Regions from separate parts of the Asticcacaulis sp. W401b genome, predicted to be linked through region 2. Evidence: predicted binding sites of a transcription regulator. Region 2 holds the regulator's gene; the other holds the start of a gene.
What was found. The regulator LexA, encoded in region 2, represses DNA repair genes until DNA is damaged. The targets are predictions, from matches to a motif close to ATGTTCNCNANNTGTTCT.
Positions count from the first base shown of each region.

Region 1 (4,419 bases), on a different contig from region 2:
GGCGCGCTGATCCCCGAACAGGCGGCGAAGGTCGAGGCGGCGCAAACGCCTCAGGTCGATCCCAATGACGTCATGGCCCACGTCATCAATACGCCTAAACTGTCGTCGTGGAACGCCTATGGTGCGCCGCAAAACGCGACGCCGGTGCAGACGGCGGAGGGTGCACCCATCCGCTCAGCCCTGCGCATCCCTCTGTCGGCGGCGCAGCCCAATGCCTGGGATGTCGGCGCCGTGGCGCAGATCGCTCAGCCGGTGAAGGCGGGCGACAAGCTTCAGGCGTGGGTGTGGGCCCGCGCCGCCACCCCGGATGCGGCGACGCGCGTGCCGCTGAACATCCTGATCTCGCTCAACAAGGCCCCGTGGACGGCCCTGACCAACACGCCGGTTCAGATCTCGTCCGAATGGGACATGTATGTGGTGCAGGCCGTGGCCGACAAGGACTATGAGGCGGGCACCCTCATGCTGGCCCTGCAACTGGGCAAGTCGGCCTATCCGATCGAGCTGGGCGCGCCGGTGGTCCTGCGCAACTACGCGCCGACCGCGCAGTAGGCCGCTTACGGCCCATATAACAACGGCCGAAGATGCTGACGGCATCCGGCCGTTGAAGACACGAGAATGTCTCATATGTGTCAGTGACATGAGACATTCTCGAATGGAATACCAAGGGTCATTTCCAATGACTCTTGGTATTATCCCGCATATTCGGCCAGAAGGCGCTCAAGTCGCGCGCCTTCTGGTCTCAGAAACCACAGGTAGCGGATCGTCTGCACCAGCGTCGAAGCCCCCAGTGCGCCTCCGAACAGTAAAGCCCCCTGCACGGCCTGAGTGGCGGTCATCTTGTCCGTATCGACCAGTTGCCACAGGGTCACGCCTGTGACGAGGGGGAACAGCCCCATCAGCCAGAACATCACGACGGCGCTGTGCCGGGCCGCGCGGTTTTCGTCCAGCCTGAGCTGTAGGCTCTGCGCAATAGACGCCGTCGGGTCCGCAAAGCGTCGCCTGTGCCGGTCGTGCGCGCGCATCATCAGGATCAGCGCCACCCACGGCGCGACCAGCATCAGCAGGCTCCCCCATTCGCGCGTGATCTCAAGACTGTCATGCCGAAGGGCGTCATACCCAAAGACAAGTGTGATCGTACCCAGTGCGGCCCCGACACACAGCAAAAAAACGGTTTGTCCCTTACGGCGACGCTCGATCCCGCTCATCAGGCTCTCCAGTAAAAAGGCCCGCGCAGTGCGGTCCATGTCGTGGTCATGGGCGCGCCACAGGCGCTCCAGGGTTTCAATCTTCATCGGATAGCTCCTGAACAAGCGTGGCCAGTCGCGCCCGCGCCCGGTTCAGACGCACGCCGATATGGCTTTCACTGAGGCCGTGCAGGGCGGCCATATCGGCATAGGGCGTCTCTTCCAGCCACAACAGCATCAGCGACCGGTCGAGCGGGAAAAGGGCGCGCAAGGCGTCAAACACCTGATCCAACCGGGCATCGGACGGTTCAGGGGGGAGCTGTTGCAGGCCCTCGCGCTGTGTTTCAAACAGGCGCAATAAACGCAGGCTCTCGCGCCGTTTCCACGTCAGGGCGCGGTTATGCGCCACGCGGTAGATAAAGGTCGCCGGGAGCGACTCTCCGCGAAAGGCCGGCCACGCCCTCCACACGGCGATCAGCAGTTCCTGAAGCAGATCCGCCTGATCCGCCGACGCCGCAAAGGCGCGGCTAAGCCGCCGCAGCGCCGGCAGGTGCGGGCTGATCCACTCGCTAAAGGCCGGATCGTGCGGCATGTGGTCGTCTTATCGCGCGGCCGCGGCTTCGCGCGCCAGTCGGAGCGCCTCGCGATTGCTCTGCTCGAAGGCCCAGGTGTTCAGGCCCCAAACCACACCGGCGATGAGCAGAACCAGCAGGGCCGCAAGGACCGGTAGACGGTAACAGGCAGGTAAAAACAATCCAAGCATCTTAATCTCCTGTGTTTGGGCTTACGAGAGGTTAGACGCCCGTGACCGCGTAAAACTTACACGCCCACAAAATAAATCGGTACAGCCGATAACGGGAAGGTCACTTGCCAGCGCTAAGTCTGTGGGTCTAAATACGCGGCGACTTCGCAAGGTGAGCCGATGAAACCCTTTAATGCCGATGCGCTCGAAGATCTGGTCCATGCGCGGGCGCGTCTGGCCATACTCGCCTATCTGTCCACGGCGGGGCAGGCGGACTTTACTGATCTGCGCGATCAGGTGGGCATCACCGACGGCAATCTGTCGCTGCACCTCAAAAAGCTGAACGAGGCGGGCTATGTGGCGATTCGCAAAAAGATCGTCTCCAACCGCTCCAATACGCGTATCGGTCTGACCGATGAGGGGCGCGACGCTTTTTATAACTATCTCGATCAGCTCAAGCGGATGCTCGACGCCGTTCCGGAAAAGCCCGAAATCTGAGCCGCCACGCGATGTTCCATTTTTTAATGAGAACATATTGCGAACTTGGAACAAATGGGGTACGGTCTTCTCAACACATTTTCGCGGACGGGGGATGGACCTTCGCCTTGGGAATCGTGGCATAGGGAAGGTCTGGAATCATGTCGCAAGCGGTATTGAAACTCGTGGGAAAAGACGAAGCTGAAAAACAACGCGCGCTGGAATCGGCGCTGGCTCAGATCGACCGTGCCTTCGGTAAGGGCTCGGTGATGAAGCTGGGCAATGCCGGCAAGGTGGTGGAGGTCGAATCTATTTCCACCGGCTCGCTTGGTCTCGACATGGCGCTCGGTATCGGCGGCCTGCCCAAGGGGCGGGTCATCGAAATCTACGGGCCGGAATCGTCGGGTAAGACGACGCTGGCCCTGCACACGGTGGCCGAGATTCAAAAGGCGGGTGGCACGGCGGCCTTTGTCGATGCCGAACACGCGCTCGATCCCGTCTATGCCCACAAGCTGGGCGTCAATCTGGACGATCTTCTGGTGTCGCAGCCCGATAACGGCGAACAGGCGCTGGAAATCACCGATACGCTGGTGCGGTCGGGTGCCGTCGATATCGTCGTGGTCGATTCGGTCGCGGCCCTGACGCCCAAGGCCGAAATCGAAGGCGATATGGGCGACAGCCTGCCCGGTCTTCAGGCTCGCCTGATGTCGCAGGCCCTGCGCAAGCTGACGGCCTCGATCTCCAAATCGAAGTGCATCGTCATCTTCATCAACCAGATTCGCATGAAGATTGGCGTCATGTACGGCTCGCCGGAAACGACGACCGGCGGCAATGCGCTGAAATTCTATGCTTCGGTGCGTCTCGACATCCGCAGCATCGGAAAGATCAAGGTGCGCGACGAAATCGTCGGCAACAATGTCCGCGTCAAGGTGGTGAAGAACAAGGTCGCGCCGCCGTTCCGCGAGGTCGAATTCGACATCCTCTACGGCGAAGGTATCTCCAAGCTGGGTGAAATCCTTGATCTGGGCGTCAAGGGTGGCGTGGTCGAAAAGTCCGGCTCGTGGTTCTCGTTCAACTCGATCCGCATTGGTCAGGGCCGCGAAAATGCCCGCGACTTCCTGAAATCCAATCCGGAAATCGCGGCGGAAATCGAAGCGCTGGTGCGCAAGAAGTCAGACGCCATTTCCGAAGAACTTCTGGGTACGCCGGAACCGGACGAAGACGGCGAATAAAACCTGAAACCCGCGTGGGGTGCGGGTTTTCAGACCGCCTGCCTTCCACGCGTAAACGCCCCGGTCTTGTGACCGGGGCGTTTCTTTTTGTCCTGACACGTCAGAAAAATACCTGCGTTGGCGCAAAGGTCTTTGCGCAAATACCCAAGCCCTCTATATACGGCTGAAAATCGTCCTGTGGTGCGGTGTTTAACCGTCGGAGTCCCATGCCTTCCTTAAATCAGATCCGTCAGACCTTCCTGGATTACTTCGCCAAGAACGACCATGAGATCGTGTCGTCTTCGTCGCTGGTGCCGCATAACGACCCGACGCTGATGTTCACCAATGCGGGCATGGTGCAGTTCAAGAACGTCTTTACGGGGGCCGAAACCCGTCCGTACAAGCGCGCCACCACCTCACAAAAGGTCGTGCGCGCCGGCGGCAAGCACAATGATCTGGACAATGTCGGCTATACGGCGCGTCACCACACCTTCTTTGAAATGCTGGGGAACTTCTCCTTCGGTGACTATTTCAAGGAGCAGGCGATCAGCCACGCGTGGAACCTGATCACCAAGGAATACGGCCTGCCCAAGGACCGCCTGTTGGCCACCGTCTATATCGACGATGATGAGGCCTTCAATCTGTGGAAGAAGATCGCGGGTTTCTCCGACGACCGCATCATCCGCATCGCCGGGTCTGATAATTTCTGGTCGATGGGCGATACGGGCCCCTGCGGTCCGTGCACGGAAATCTTCTACGATCACGGCGAGCACATCTGGGGCGGCCCTCCGGGCTCTCCGGAAGA
Region 1 covers NZ_JBKFEE010000008.1:14,353-18,771, reverse strand. Annotated here, with positions in the region: gene ACK8OE_RS15245 (glycoside hydrolase family 5 protein) at 1-549, shown strand, start outside; gene ACK8OE_RS15240 (hypothetical protein) at 690-1,292, opposite strand; gene ACK8OE_RS15235 (RNA polymerase sigma factor) at 1,282-1,776, opposite strand; gene ACK8OE_RS15230 (hypothetical protein) at 1,786-1,947, opposite strand; gene ACK8OE_RS15225 (winged helix-turn-helix domain-containing protein) at 2,107-2,424, shown strand; gene recA (recombinase RecA) at 2,562-3,635, shown strand; gene alaS (alanine--tRNA ligase) at 3,842-4,419, shown strand, end outside.
Region 1: the regulator LexA is predicted to act here: its motif matches at 2,454-2,471, upstream of recA (recombinase RecA).

Region 2 (4,419 bases):
TCAGGCCATCTCTGTCTTTGCCATCCTCCACCCACCGGCGGGGCCGAGTATTCCAGGCGGATACGACTATGCACGCACGGCGTGGTTCGATGCGGTGGGGGCCGTGGGGTTTGCGCCCGGCCGCATTCGAACCATCGACACCCCCCCGCTACCGGCACGGCTGCAAAGGATCGTAGTGCTCAATCATCTGCGCTGGGAGGTGACGCAGCGTCTGATGGCGCAGATTCCGGATACGCGCATGGGCGGATTTGCCGCCGCCATGGTGACCGGGCATCAGGCCTTTCTGGCCCCTGAACTGGTTGGAGACATGCGCGATTCGGGGCTGGCGCATATTCTGTCCATTTCTGGTCTGCATATGGCGATTGTCGGCGGCTTTGCCTTCTTCGCCTGCCGGGGCGCGCTGGCCCTGAGCCCACCGATCGCGCTGAGATACCCGATCAAGAAATGGGCCGCCGGATTGGGGATGGTCGCCGTGGCGCTTTATCTGGCCCTTTCGGGCGCCCCGGCCCCGGCGATCCGCGCCGCCGTGGTCGCGTGGGTAGCCTTTGGGGCCATTGTGTTTGACCGTCGGGCATTGAGTTTGCGCGCTCTGGCCATAGCCGCCCTCATCGTGTTGCTGCTCATGCCCGAAGCCGTACTGGAACCGGGGTTTCAGATGTCGTTTTGCGCCACGGCGGCGCTTTTGGCGCTGGCCGAAGTGTCGCGCAATCCTGTCCGCGAGCTGGACGTGCCATGGTGGGTGCAGGGTTGGCAGGGCCTGTGGCACGGACTGAAGGTCTCGGTGCTGGCTTCGACGGTGGCCGGGCTGGCCACCACACCGTTCGGCGTCTTCTATTTCAGCCGCGCCCAGATGTATGGCCTGATCAGTAACCTGCTGGAAGCGCCGATCACCGGCTTTATCGTCATGCCGGCGCTGGCGCTGGGCACGGTGATGAGTGGCACGCCTTTCGGGGCCCCTATCCTGTGGGTGGCGCAGCAGGGGCTGTCTGTGATCGCGGCCATTGCGGGTTTTGTCGCCGATTTGCCCGGCGCGGTGTTGACAGTGGCGGCCCCGCCCAATCTGGCGCTGGCCTTGTCCACGGCGGGTGTTCTGTGGATGTGCCTGATCCGCGGTCAGGTGCGCTGGGTCGGCCTGCTGGCGGCGCTCGCCGTTATCTATTGGCCGCGTGAGACAGTACCGGATATCTGGCTGGAGGCCGAAGGTAGCAATGCGGCGCTTCGCGTTGATGGCACGGCCTATAGTCTGCGTCCCACTGTGCGCCAGTACGGCTATCAACTCTGGTTGAAACACTATGCGCTGAACGATGCTCCTCAGAAGGGCCCGCAGGACTATGTGTGCAAAAGCTATGTCTGCCTGCCCACGGCCACCGCACCTTACCGCGTCGGTTTCGCTTTCGGCCGCAAAGCCCCCAAGTCTGAACAGATAGAGGCCCTGTGCCAATCCGCTGATCTGATCGTCCTGCGATCTCAGGTGGCCGAATGGCCCGCCAACTGTGCCGGGGTCAATCGCATTACCGCCTCAGACTTCGAGCGGTTGGGAGCCATGGAACTGACGCGATCAGGTTCGAAAAGCTGGCACATTAAAGCCGCCAAACCTTTGAGAGGTCAGCGGCCATGGGTACATTAAGCCCGCCGTTCGGTCTTCCGCATCTGTCTTATCCGATCCCGCCTTGCGTGACGGTCTGGACCTGTGTTGACGGGCTCCTTTTATAGCCAGACGCAGAGGCTGAACGATCCTATGGTTTGTCCAATGTCTAACCCGGTGCGAAAAGTCTCTGATATGGCATAAAACCTGGCTCAGCATGAGAATGGCCGCAATTTCGGCATAGACGGCGGTATCTGCGGCGACCAGGAACACCACCTCAGCCGGAAACGCCGGGGCGAACGAGACCACCGTGGCGACGAACGCCGCGGCAAACACCATTTTCGACCATGTAAGCGTGTTCAGTCCCTTCGCCAGACGGTCGATCAGAAGGCCTTTAAGGCTGCGACCTATCCTGGTTTCCGGAAATAAAAAGGCAACGCCATAGGCCATGAGTATCGCATAAAGAACAGAAAACCCCATATCATCCTCCACGAGAGCGATATGGGGTGCAGCCGTCGCCAAACAAGACGCGATTTAATGATACCGGCGCATCAGACCGACCAGCTTGCCCTGAACGGCCACTTCGTCGGCATTGTAGATGCGCGTCTTGTAGGCCGGATTGGCCGCCTCAAGGGCAATAGACGCGCCCTTCTTGCGCAGGCGCTTCAGCGTAGCCGTATCGCCATCGACCAGTGCCACGACGATTTCGCCCGACTGCGCCGAGTCCGACTTCTTGATAATCACATAATCGCCGTCGAGAATACCGGCATTGATCATCGAATCGCCTTCGATTTCCAGCAGATAGTGCTCGCCCGAACCGACGAAGATTTCCGGCACGCGGATACGGTCGCGTTCGGCCCCCAGCGCCTCAATGGGTACACCGGCGGCGATCTTGCCCAGCAGCGGCAGTTCGCGGCCTTCGTCATTGGCGGGTTTGGACGCCGGGGCCGGGGCGGCGGGGCGGGTGCCTTCGACCACCTGCGGCACAAATGCCTGACGACCACGCGGCGGGGCGGCGGTCGTGGCCTGATCCGGCAGCTTGATCACCTCAAGGGCGCGGGCCCGGTGCGCAAGGCGGCGGATGAAGCCGCGTTCTTCAAGAGCGGTAATCAGCCGGTGGATCCCCGACTTCGACGCCAGATCCAGCGCCTCCTTCATCTCATCAAAGGACGGAGATACCCCCGTCTCCTTGATGCGTTCATGAATGAACATCAGAAGTTCGCGTTGTTTGGTCGTCAGCATAGGTCCACCCGCTGCAAAAGTTTGTCCCCGGACATGGCAATATTTAGCGCATGAATGGTGAACAAGTCATGAACTTGTGCAAAGTGTTCTGTATGCGTTCTTGAGTCTTGTCAAGCGGGCGTGAGCAGATTCTTCGCCGCCTGAGTGACGTCGCCCTGCCGCATCAGGCTTTCGCCGACCAGCATGGCCGTGGCCCCGGTTTTTTCGAGCCGCGCCACGTCCTGCGGCGTGAAGATACCGCTTTCGGCGACCAGAACGTGCTGCGGTCCGACCATCGCCGACAGGTCTTCGGTTGTTTTCAGATCGACGTCAAAAGTTCTTAAGTTTCGGTTGTTTATACCGATCAGCGGAGAGGCGAGCTTAAGCGCGCGCTCCATCTCAGGCGCGTCGTGTACTTCGACCAGGGCGTCCATGCCATAGGCATGGGCCGCCGCGATCAGATCGGCAGCGACGGCGTCGTCGATCATGGCCATAATCACCAGAATGGCGTCGGCCCCAAGGCTGCGTGACTCGGCGACCTGCCACACATCGACAAGAAATTCTTTGCGGATGCAGGGCAGGGTGACGGCGTTGCGGGCTGCCACAAAGTGCGATTCGTGCCCCATAAAGCTGGGCGCATCGGTCAGGATCGACAGACAAGACGCTCCGCCGGCCTGATAGGCCGCCGCCAATTTAGCCGGTTCGAAATCCTCACGAATCAGACCTTTGGAGGGACTGGCCTTTTTGACCTCGGCGATCAACGACAGACTGCGCGGCTGTTTGTGGGCCACCAGCGCGCGTTGAAAGCCGCGCGGTGCGCTGACGTCCTTGATGCGTGCCTCCAGAGTCGCCAGAGACGCCGCAGGCTTGCGTTCGGCGACTTCCGTGCGCTTGTAGGTGGCAATCTTTTCCAGAATATCGGACATGATTTAGCTGTTCGTGAGGGTGACGAGTTGGTCAAGCGCGGCCAGGGCCTTGCCGTTATCGAGGCTGGCGGCGGCGTGATCCAGCCCTTCGCGCAGGGTCTCAACCGCCCCACCGACCAGGAAGGCCGCTGCGGCATTGAGCATGACGATATCGCGATAGGGGCCTTTTTCGCCCTCCAGCAACCGACGTAAGGCCGTGGCATTGTGCTCGGGTGCACCGCCCGTGATGTCAGCCAGCGCCGCACGCGGCAGGCCCACGGCTTCGGGGGTGATGGTGAACAGGCGCAACTTGCCGTCCTTCCATTCCGCCACCTCGGTTTCGCCCGTGGTGGTCAGTTCGTCGAGACCGGAGCCGTGCACGACCCAGGCGTGAACGGCCTCAAGCTGACCCAAGGCCTTGCCAATCGGCTCGATAAAGCGCGGGGAGGGTACGCCCACCACCTGACGGCGCGCGCCGGCAGGATTGGTGAGGGGGCCCAACAGGTTGAAAATAGTGCGGAAACCGAGCTGCTGACGGATTGGGGAGACGTGTTTCATCGCCCCATGATGCGCTACGGCGAACAGGAAGCAGATACCGGCTTCGTCCAGCGCCTTGCGCTGCTGCTCCGGCGTGGCGTCGATATTGACGCCCAGTGCCGCCAATACATCGGCCGTGCCGGATTTTGAGGTGATGGCACGGTTACCGTG
Region 2 covers NZ_JBKFEE010000004.1:209,526-213,944, reverse strand. Annotated here, with positions in the region: gene ACK8OE_RS10795 (ComEC/Rec2 family competence protein) at 1-1,627, shown strand, start outside; gene ACK8OE_RS10790 (hypothetical protein) at 1,559-2,065, opposite strand; gene lexA (transcriptional repressor LexA) at 2,120-2,827, opposite strand; gene trpC (indole-3-glycerol phosphate synthase TrpC) at 2,938-3,732, opposite strand; gene trpD (anthranilate phosphoribosyltransferase) at 3,736-4,419, opposite strand, start outside.